Regions from separate parts of the Clostridium sp. LY3-2 genome, predicted to be linked through region 2. Evidence: riboswitches for the same ligand, from Rfam matches in the RefSeq annotation. Region 2 holds a riboswitch; the other holds the start of a gene.

Region 1 (4,439 bases), on a different contig from region 2:
ATTATTGTTTTTAATTACAAGTTCTCCATTATAATTGTTTTTAACTTCTAAAACTAAGTTAGAATTAATTATTTTAGCTTTTACCCTTATATAGGGAGATTTTTTAAGCTTTTTAGTAGCTTCGATTGAGTTATCTAAAAGGTTTCCAAAGATTATACATAAATCAAAATCAGAAACTTTTAAGGAGCTTGGAATCTTTATATCTAATGAAAGATCTATATTATTTAAAGTGCAGATTTCTTTTTTTGATAGTAAGATAGCATTTAAAATATTGTTTTTAGTGTATAATTCGTTTGTTTTATAAGAATCTACTCCTAAGTTTTTTAGGTAATTTAAAGCTTTTTCCTTTTCATTATTTTCTATTAAAGTGTGAAGTGCTATTTTGTGGTTATTTATATCGTGAGATATTTTTCTTATATATTCTTCTTTAGATTCTAGTCTTTTTAGGTTAGAGATTTGTAAGTCATATTGCATATTTAATATTTTGTTTTTGTGCTTATAGATAGATAAATCGTATGATTTTGATATTCCAATAAGTATAAACACCTCAAAATATAGCTCTAACAAAATTGAAATAAATATTATGTAAGTGACAAGTGGTGCGTGTTTTGAGTAAAATAACACATATAAAAGACTTAAATTTTTTATTATAAGCAAAATAAACATAGATAAGGGAATTAATTTATTTACTGAATCTAATATGTATTTAAGTTTTTCAAAGTTTAGTATCTTTATAAAAAGTATTTCAAAGATTATATATAAGACAATAGAAATAAAATATGAGCTATAAAGATAAGGCTTGTACTCAAAAATCAAATAAGTGTTATTTTTAAGTAATATTTCAAAAGAACTAGAAACTGCTATAAGTGATATAAGTAGTAAATAGTATGATTTTAAAGTTAATAAATAAATATTAAACAATTCTTTTTTGTAGAAAAAAGAAAGTAAAATCGAAGCTATAATTATGTAAAAAAGAAAGCTCAATATGCTTATCTTATTAAAAAACACACCTAGTAATAATAAAAATATAAAAATTTGGCTAAAAGAAAGGGTTGGTATTATATCTTTTAACTTAAAATTAAGGTGAATTTTTGATATGTAAATTATAAATACTGAAGTTATAAAAAGGTAAATTAAAGCTATTTTAAACACTCCTTTAACTAGAAAGCTTAACCTTTATATAAGATGTAAATATATCTCTAGATGAGGATAAATACTTACTGCTTATAGGTAATGCTTTATTTGTTGTAGTTATTAAATCCTTTGAAATTATATTTTTTACATAAAGTAAATTCACTAGAAAACTTCTATGGATTCTTAAAAAATTTCTATCTTTTATTTCTTCTTCTAAGTTTGACATCTTGTTATAAAAAGAGATTTTTTCACCGTTTATAAGGTGGGCTGTTATTTTTCTTAAGTTTGATTCAAAGTATAGGACTTTGTTTAAATCTAATGTGAAAATATCTTGATTATTTTTAACGTAAAAGATATTTTTCTTATTTAATTCTATTTTTTTATATACATCTAAAAATTTAGATTTGATATCTTCTTTTGAAAATGGCTTTAAAATATAACTAAAAGCATTAACGCTATAGCTATCTAAAGCGTAATCTTTGCTGCTAGTTACAAATATTATAAAGATATCAGAAGAAGTTTTTCTGATTATTTTAGAAGTTTCTATTCCGTTTAGTCTATCGTTATCCATTAATATATCTAAAAAAATAACATCAAAATAGCTTTTATTTTTACCGTAAAAATCTAAAAGGTCTTTTGAAGATTCAAATGATGTTATTTCTATATTTAAGCCTTCGCTTTTAGATAAATCCTTTAATATTTCTGATAGTTTTTTAATAAATAAATAGTTATCGTCACATAATCCAATTTTAATCATAAAAAAAACCTTTCTTTTTAGAGATATTTGTATTATACATTAAAATTTCATAATTTTACAATAATTTGCAGTACATCTTTAATTAAAAGTTACAAAAAGTACCTTAAAACTTGCAATTATGTATACATAAAATTTACCAAATTATATACTATTAATGTAAAAGTTAACATTTAAAACTACTTAGAAAAGAGCAAGGTCACAGAAATGTGATTTACGCAAAACTATAGGGGCTAAGGCTTTTTTATAGCTATGCCAGCCAGCTGCCTAGAAGTAAAAACTTCGAGGGTTGATTTTCTAAAAAATTAATTTTAGGAGGGTAAATTTAAATGGCAAAAAACCATGCAAAAATCAGAAAAATAATAGCTACAACTATTATGGCTACAGTGGTAGCATCTACTATTTCACCTGCTTTAGAGGCATTTGCAGCAAATAATAGTAGGGAAATTACACAAAAAACAAGCACAAAAAACCAAAGTCAAAAGCGTAATGTAATGTATTATGGGGATTGGTCTATTTGGGGAGGTCAAGGGAACTTTTATCCAAAGGATATTCCAGCAGACCAGTTAACTCATTTAAACTTTGCATTTATGGATTTTGATTCTAATGGAGACTTAGTATTTACAGATAAGGATGCTGCAACAGGGGCGCCAGTCGGACAAGCTGGAGTTCAGTGGGGAGCACCAAACGCTGGAATTTTAATAGCACTTCAAGAACTTAGAGCTAAGAATCCTAACTTAAAGATAGGAATATCTGTTGGGGGATGGTCTAAGTCTGGAGATTTCTCTTTAATAGCTAGAGACAAAAATAAGAGAGATAACTTTATAAAAAATATTATAAAATTCGTAGATTACACTAATATGGATTTTATTGATTTAGATTGGGAATACCCAGGTGATGTAAGGCAGCCTGACTTAGTTGATAATAAAAATGATGAAGGTGCTATACATTCAATCCCAGAAGATAAGGAAAACTATATAACTTTACTTGAAGAATTAAGAAGCGCTTTAGATAAAAAAGGAGTTGAAGTTAATAAAGACTACGAATTATCAGTAGCACTTCCTGCACCTAAAGCTAAGGTAGACTTAGGAGTAGATGTTGATAGATTATTTAACGTAGTAGATTTTGCAAATATAATGACTTATGACATGAGAGGGGCTTGGGACCCTGTAAGTGGTCACCAAACAGGACTTTATGCAAACCCGAATGATAGCTTAAAAGGGAATAACTTATCAGTTGATGAATCAGTTGATTATCTTTTAAGTAAGGGTGCAGAACCTGAAAAGATAGTTATAGGTGCAGCTTATTATACTAGAGGTTGGAATAAGGTTTCTAAAGGAGATAATAAGGAATTACCAGGATTATTTGAAGACGCTGAAAAGAACTCAAAAGATGCAGATCAAACTCCGTCATATGGAGCTCCAAACGAAGCACCACTTACTGTCGGAGACGGGGGACGTAGTAGCGGTGTTTGGTCTTACAGAAGTTTAGATAAGTTAAAAGCTAATTATCCAGGGCTTAAAGAATATTGGGATGACACAGCTAAGGCGCCATACCTTTATGACGAATCAACAGGGAAATTCTTTACTTATGATAACGTAAAATCTATAAATGAAAAGACTAAGTATGTAAAGGAAAATAATCTAGGTGGAGTTATAGGCTGGATGGCATCTCAAGATGCACCTACTAATAATTCTAGTAGAAGAGATGAATTAACTACAGCTACTAAAAAAGGTCTTTTTGGAGAAAATGAATTACAAAAGCATGATATAGGATATTCTAATTTAGATATTTCAGCTACTGTAAATACTTACGAACAAGAGTGGGGAGTAGATAAAAAAGGATATGAGATAACTATTAAAAATAATGAAAAAGCAGAAGAGTCTAATGGAGTTTTAAAAGAAGTTGAAAGAGGTGCTGAAACTATAAAAGCACCAAAACTATATTTAAAAACTGACAAGGCATTAAATAGAGGAGATTATACATCTGGTACTGTAACTTATGAAAATGGGTATACAGTTGTAGATTTAAAATCAGTTTGGGAAGGTAAAAATATAGAACAAGGACAAACTTATACATTTAAATTATCTGGAGATGCTAAGATTGAAAGCATAGAGATAGTTCAACGTATGTCTGAAACTGGACCTGAAATTTACAAACAAACTATTTTTGGAGAAAAAGTGCCAGAAGTTAATAGCGCACCTGTACTTAGCGGAGTTTTAGATAAAACTATAAAAGTAAATGAAGATTTTGATAAGCTTCAAGGGATTACAGCAACTGACAAAGAAGACGGAGATTTAACTTCAAAAATAAAGGTAGAAGGAACTGTAGATACAAGCAAAGAAGGAAAATACACTTTAACTTACAAAGTATCTGACAAAGAAGGACTAACTACTACTAAAAACAGGGTTATAACTGTAAAGGCTGAAGAAGTTACACCTCCAGAAGTAAATTAAGCTCCAGAATTAAAAGGAGTAGAAGATAAAACTATCAAATTAAACGAAAAGTTTGATAAGCTTCAAGGAGTTACAGCAACAGATAAAGAAGACGG
Region 2 (4,439 bases):
TCTCTCCTTCTAGTACTAGTGATAAGAGTTCTAATGAGAGTCTTGAAACTGATGAATACAAGTTCAAAAGTAGTAATGCTTATCTTGCAGCTCTAGCTATAGATGCAGCTTGGGACCTTGATAAAGACCTAAATAAAAATCTACAGTATGTAAGTATAGATACTGACACATTTATGGATTTTTCAAAAGATGACACTGCTGAACTTTTTAATTATATCAGTAAAAAATATAATGTTACTCCACTTGATATGAATATGGATGAACTTGAAGAAGCTGGATACGTAAAAGACGGTGAATTTGTAAACGGCATAGTTTATGATGTTTCAAGCTATAAGGAATACTCTAAAAATTCAGTTTCCTTTAGAGGCCGAAAGAGGCGTTCTAATCTCGGGGCAATAGGCTTTACATTTGAAGCTATAAAGGTTAAAGAAAAATGGGTTGTTATAAAATCCTCAGTAAATTGGGTTTATTAAAAAGACGCTAGAAATTTCTAGCGTCTTTTTAAATTATATTTTGATTTCATTTTCTAGTTTTTCTATATAATCTTTAATTCGTTTAAGTTTAGTTTCTTCTTTTTTTGCACTATTTATTGAATTTATATACTTTTTCTTCATTGAAAATGATAGGCTATTAAAAAATTCTTTTGCTTTATCATTTTTATTTAGTGCTTCTTCAAACTCCTTTGGAATTTCAATAACTCTCTCTTCTAAATCTTCTTCTATTTCTACGTTTATTGTATCGCCAAAAGTTTTACTTAACTTTTCCCTTATTTCTTTAGTTATGCCTATCATAAAGCAAGGCATTCCCATTTTGACTATAGACCCTCTATATTCTATTCCATCAAACTTAGCTTTTACTTTAACACGTTTCTTTTTATATACAGCTTCTACGTCAAAGGGGATTTCTATATAAGAAGCGTTCTTTCCTTCTACTTTTATTATCTGCGCTTTAAATTCCTTTTTCATTTTTATAAGTCTCCTTAAATCAAATTTCCACCCTATCTTTACCAAGAGTTTTTGCCTTATAAAGTAATTTATCTGCAAATTTTATCCCTGTTTCTAAATCTATATTTTTTATTTCTTTTACACCAGCTGAAAACGTAAATACTACTCCTCTATCATCCGGGTTAAGCTTTAATTTAGTTCTAATATTATCTAGTATTTTTTTTGCTTCAATTCTATCTTTAGAGATAAATGCAATTACAAATTCCTCTCCTCCATACCTGTAGATAATCTCATCTTTTGAAACTGAATCTTTTAATACTTTTCCAAGTTTTCTTAAAATATCATCTCCGTAGCTGTGTCCTAAACTATCATTTATATTTTTAAAGTTATCTATATCTAAGATAGCTATAGTTACTTTATTATCTTTTAATTTTTCGTGTATTAATTCTTCTCCGTATCCTCTAGTACAGACTCTAGTTAAATAATCAAAGTTAACTAGCTCTTTAAGAGCTTTTTCACTTTCTTGCTTCTCATTTAAAACTTTTCTAAGCTTTAAAGTTATAACTGCTAAAACTATTATGACTATCACTCCAGAAATTGAAACAAATTCTGCTATTGTAAGCTGCCTATTCATAAGGTTTAAAGTTGATTCATTTAACTCGTCGTTTGCAGTTGCCATCTTCGAAATTATACTATTAACTTCACTATTAGCTTCTGTACTTGCTACTTTGTAGTAAGTTTTGTAAATATTCATTCCATTTATTTTTATATTATTTTCTTCTAAATATGTAATAAGTTCGTATAAAACCTTTTTTTCGTTATAATAATCTTTGCCGTCTTTATGCATTTCTATTGCTTTCTCATAATAGGATATAGCCTTTTTTTTATCTCCCTTTTTTCTATAATAAATAGCTAATCCTACATTTGCATCTGCAACTGATTGATTATCTCCTATTTGCTGATTTAAATATTTAGCTCTTTCTATATCATCTTTTCCTTTTTCAAGGTCTCCTATTTCTAGTTCACAAAGACCAACTTCTAATAGAGAAGCATCTGATATGTTTTGATTATAAGCTTCATCTAACCTTTGATTTATCTCATTATACTTTAAAGCATGCTTATAGGCTTCTTTAAAGTCTTTCTTTTTATAAAAGTATTTCATTTTGCTATATTCAACTTTATAGTCGTCTTTTATATTTAATTTTCCTAATTTATTATAATAAAATTCTGCCTTATCCATTATGTTAAACTCCGTATAAACACATAAATACACTGAATAGGCTAAAGCTTCCGCTCTAATAATCTCATCTTCTGATAACAGATCACTATTTTTATTATTTATAATATTTAATAAATCATTTGCAGCATTAAAGCTATCTGTGAATTTCTCAATAGATAACATAGACCAAGATAGATATTCTAATTCTTTGGCTTTAAAATACTCACCACATTTTACTTTACTATATTCTAAAAGTGCGTTATTTGAAGCTTCTTTCATCTTTTCGTATTCATTTTTAGCTGAATAAATTTGCACAAGCGAGCTATAATATACACCCTTTTTGTAGGGGTCAGTTTCTTCTTCTAATGAACTTTTATATCTCTTTTCATAACCTTCTAAATCATTAAAGACTTTATTCCCAACTTGTACTCTATAATTATAAGCTTCATCTACTGCTCTTTTATCAACTGTTTTTTTAGTTAATAAAATGGCTAATAAAACCGTAACTATTATAACAAGTATCCCTATTAACACCTTTTTTATCTTCATATTTATCTCCATATTATTTTTAATATAAAAAGCCTTAACTATAAAAGTTAAGGCTAAAGCTCCTCTTTATAAAGTGCAGCTGGCTGACATAGTTTATAAACCTTAGTCCCTATAGTTTTGCGTAAATAAGATTTCTCTTATTTTGCCTAAATAATTATACTATTAAACGTATAATTATTATTTATTTTAATATATATTAATTTCTTTTTCTATTTAAATTATATACTATATTTAAATTTTATCAAAAATATTAATTATATATTAACTTAAAATCTATTTTTTCATCTTATTTAAAGTGTATAGTTTTATATGATATTTAAAATTTAGGAGACTTTTATGGAAATTTTAAGTGCAATACTTTTTGGGCTTTCATCTAATTTAGATAACTTTATTATTGGAATTTCTTATGAAATAGGAAAAAAGAAAATAACTTTTTTTGATAATCTTTTAATTGCTTTTATTGGAACTTTCGGAACATTTCTTTCAATGGAGGTTGGAAAAATAATTTCTTCGATCTTACCTAATTATATCTCAAACTTTTTAGGAGCTTTTACTATAGTAATTATGGGTGTATATTTTACTATTCAAAGTGTAATCAAGAAAAATTCAGAAGATGCTAAAATAAAAGACCTTAATTTAAAAACTACATTAGTTTTAGCATTTGGCCTTACTTTAAATAATTTAGGAGTAGGTATAGCTGCAAGTGCAACAGGTTTAAATATACCTCTAGTATGTTTTTTAAACTTCATTTTAAGTTTATTGACTATATTTTTAGGTCAAGTTCTTGGAGGAAAAGTTTTTGGAAGACTACTTGGTAAATACGGAGATATAACTTCTGGAATACTTCTTATAGTACTTGGATTAATAGAGATATTTAATTAAAAAATTTAGGGCTTAGTACTAAAATATAGTACTAAGCCCTATTGATTTTAAATTTAGAATCCTAGTGGTAATCCAAATACGAAGAAACCAATTAGTAAAGTTGTCCAGAAGATTAAGAATGCTATTGAGTAAGGCATCATTAATCTAATCATATCCCCTAAAGTATAATCTGGTTTATACTTTCTCATAAACACTAGTATTATTCCAGCGTATGACATAAGTGGTGAAATAACATTAGTTGATGAGTCTGCAAGTCTGTATGCAGCTGAAACTAAGTCTGGTGTTAAATTTTGATTTACGTTATATAACATTGGAATAAATATAGGTCCAAGTAGCATCCACTTTGAAGTTAATCCTCCAACAAATAGATTTATTAAAGCTGTTACTAATATAAATCCTATTAAAAGTAATACAGGATACTTATCTATCCCTAAGTTTTGTAAAAATGATGCACCTAAATACGTTATATACGTTCCAATATTTGAGAAACTTAATAAAGCTAAGAAGTTATATGAGAAGAAAGTTAATACTAAAACATATCCCATTCCTCCCATTTGCTTTGACATAGCTTTTACTATATCCATCGCATTTTTAAACTTTCCAACTTTCTTCCCATAGAATAGTCCAGTCATAAAGAATAAGAAAGTTATTATTAAAATTACATTATCCATTATTGGGTTTACCTTAGTTCCATCTTCACCTATAAATGGTGCAAGAGGCCCTAGTGCTAATCCTATAACTATAGCTAGTCCTATTAATAATCCAATTAATGCACTTTTTAAAGCTTTATTTTCTTCTGGCTTTACTGAAAAGTCATTTAAATTCATATCTTCTGGTATTACGTA

Evidence for each region. Region 2 has a riboswitch for cyclic di-GMP ahead of M4I33_RS06650 (tetratricopeptide repeat-containing diguanylate cyclase). Riboswitches for the same ligand answer to the same signal wherever they lie in the genome.
Region 1: another riboswitch for cyclic di-GMP. It lies ahead of M4I33_RS06310 (glycosyl hydrolase family 18 protein); the one in region 2 lies ahead of M4I33_RS06650 (tetratricopeptide repeat-containing diguanylate cyclase).

What each region holds. Positions count from the first base shown of each region.
Region 1 is NZ_JAMDLQ010000017.1:67,805-72,243, reverse strand. Features, by position in the region: gene M4I33_RS06320 (sensor histidine kinase) at 1-546, opposite strand, end outside; gene M4I33_RS06315 (LytTR family DNA-binding domain-containing protein) at 1,157-1,891, opposite strand; cyclic di-GMP riboswitch class I at 2,071-2,159, shown strand; gene M4I33_RS06310 (glycosyl hydrolase family 18 protein) at 2,218-4,344, shown strand; partial or broken gene M4I33_RS06305 (immunoglobulin-like domain-containing protein) at 4,363-4,439, shown strand, end outside.
Region 2 is NZ_JAMDLQ010000018.1:11,552-15,990, forward strand. Features, by position in the region: gene M4I33_RS06640 (hypothetical protein) at 1-473, shown strand, start outside; gene M4I33_RS06645 (YdeI/OmpD-associated family protein) at 507-965, opposite strand; gene M4I33_RS06650 (tetratricopeptide repeat-containing diguanylate cyclase) at 985-2,712, opposite strand; cyclic di-GMP riboswitch class I at 2,784-2,869, opposite strand; gene M4I33_RS06655 (manganese efflux pump) at 3,049-3,594, shown strand; gene M4I33_RS06660 (AbgT family transporter) at 3,648-4,439, opposite strand, start outside.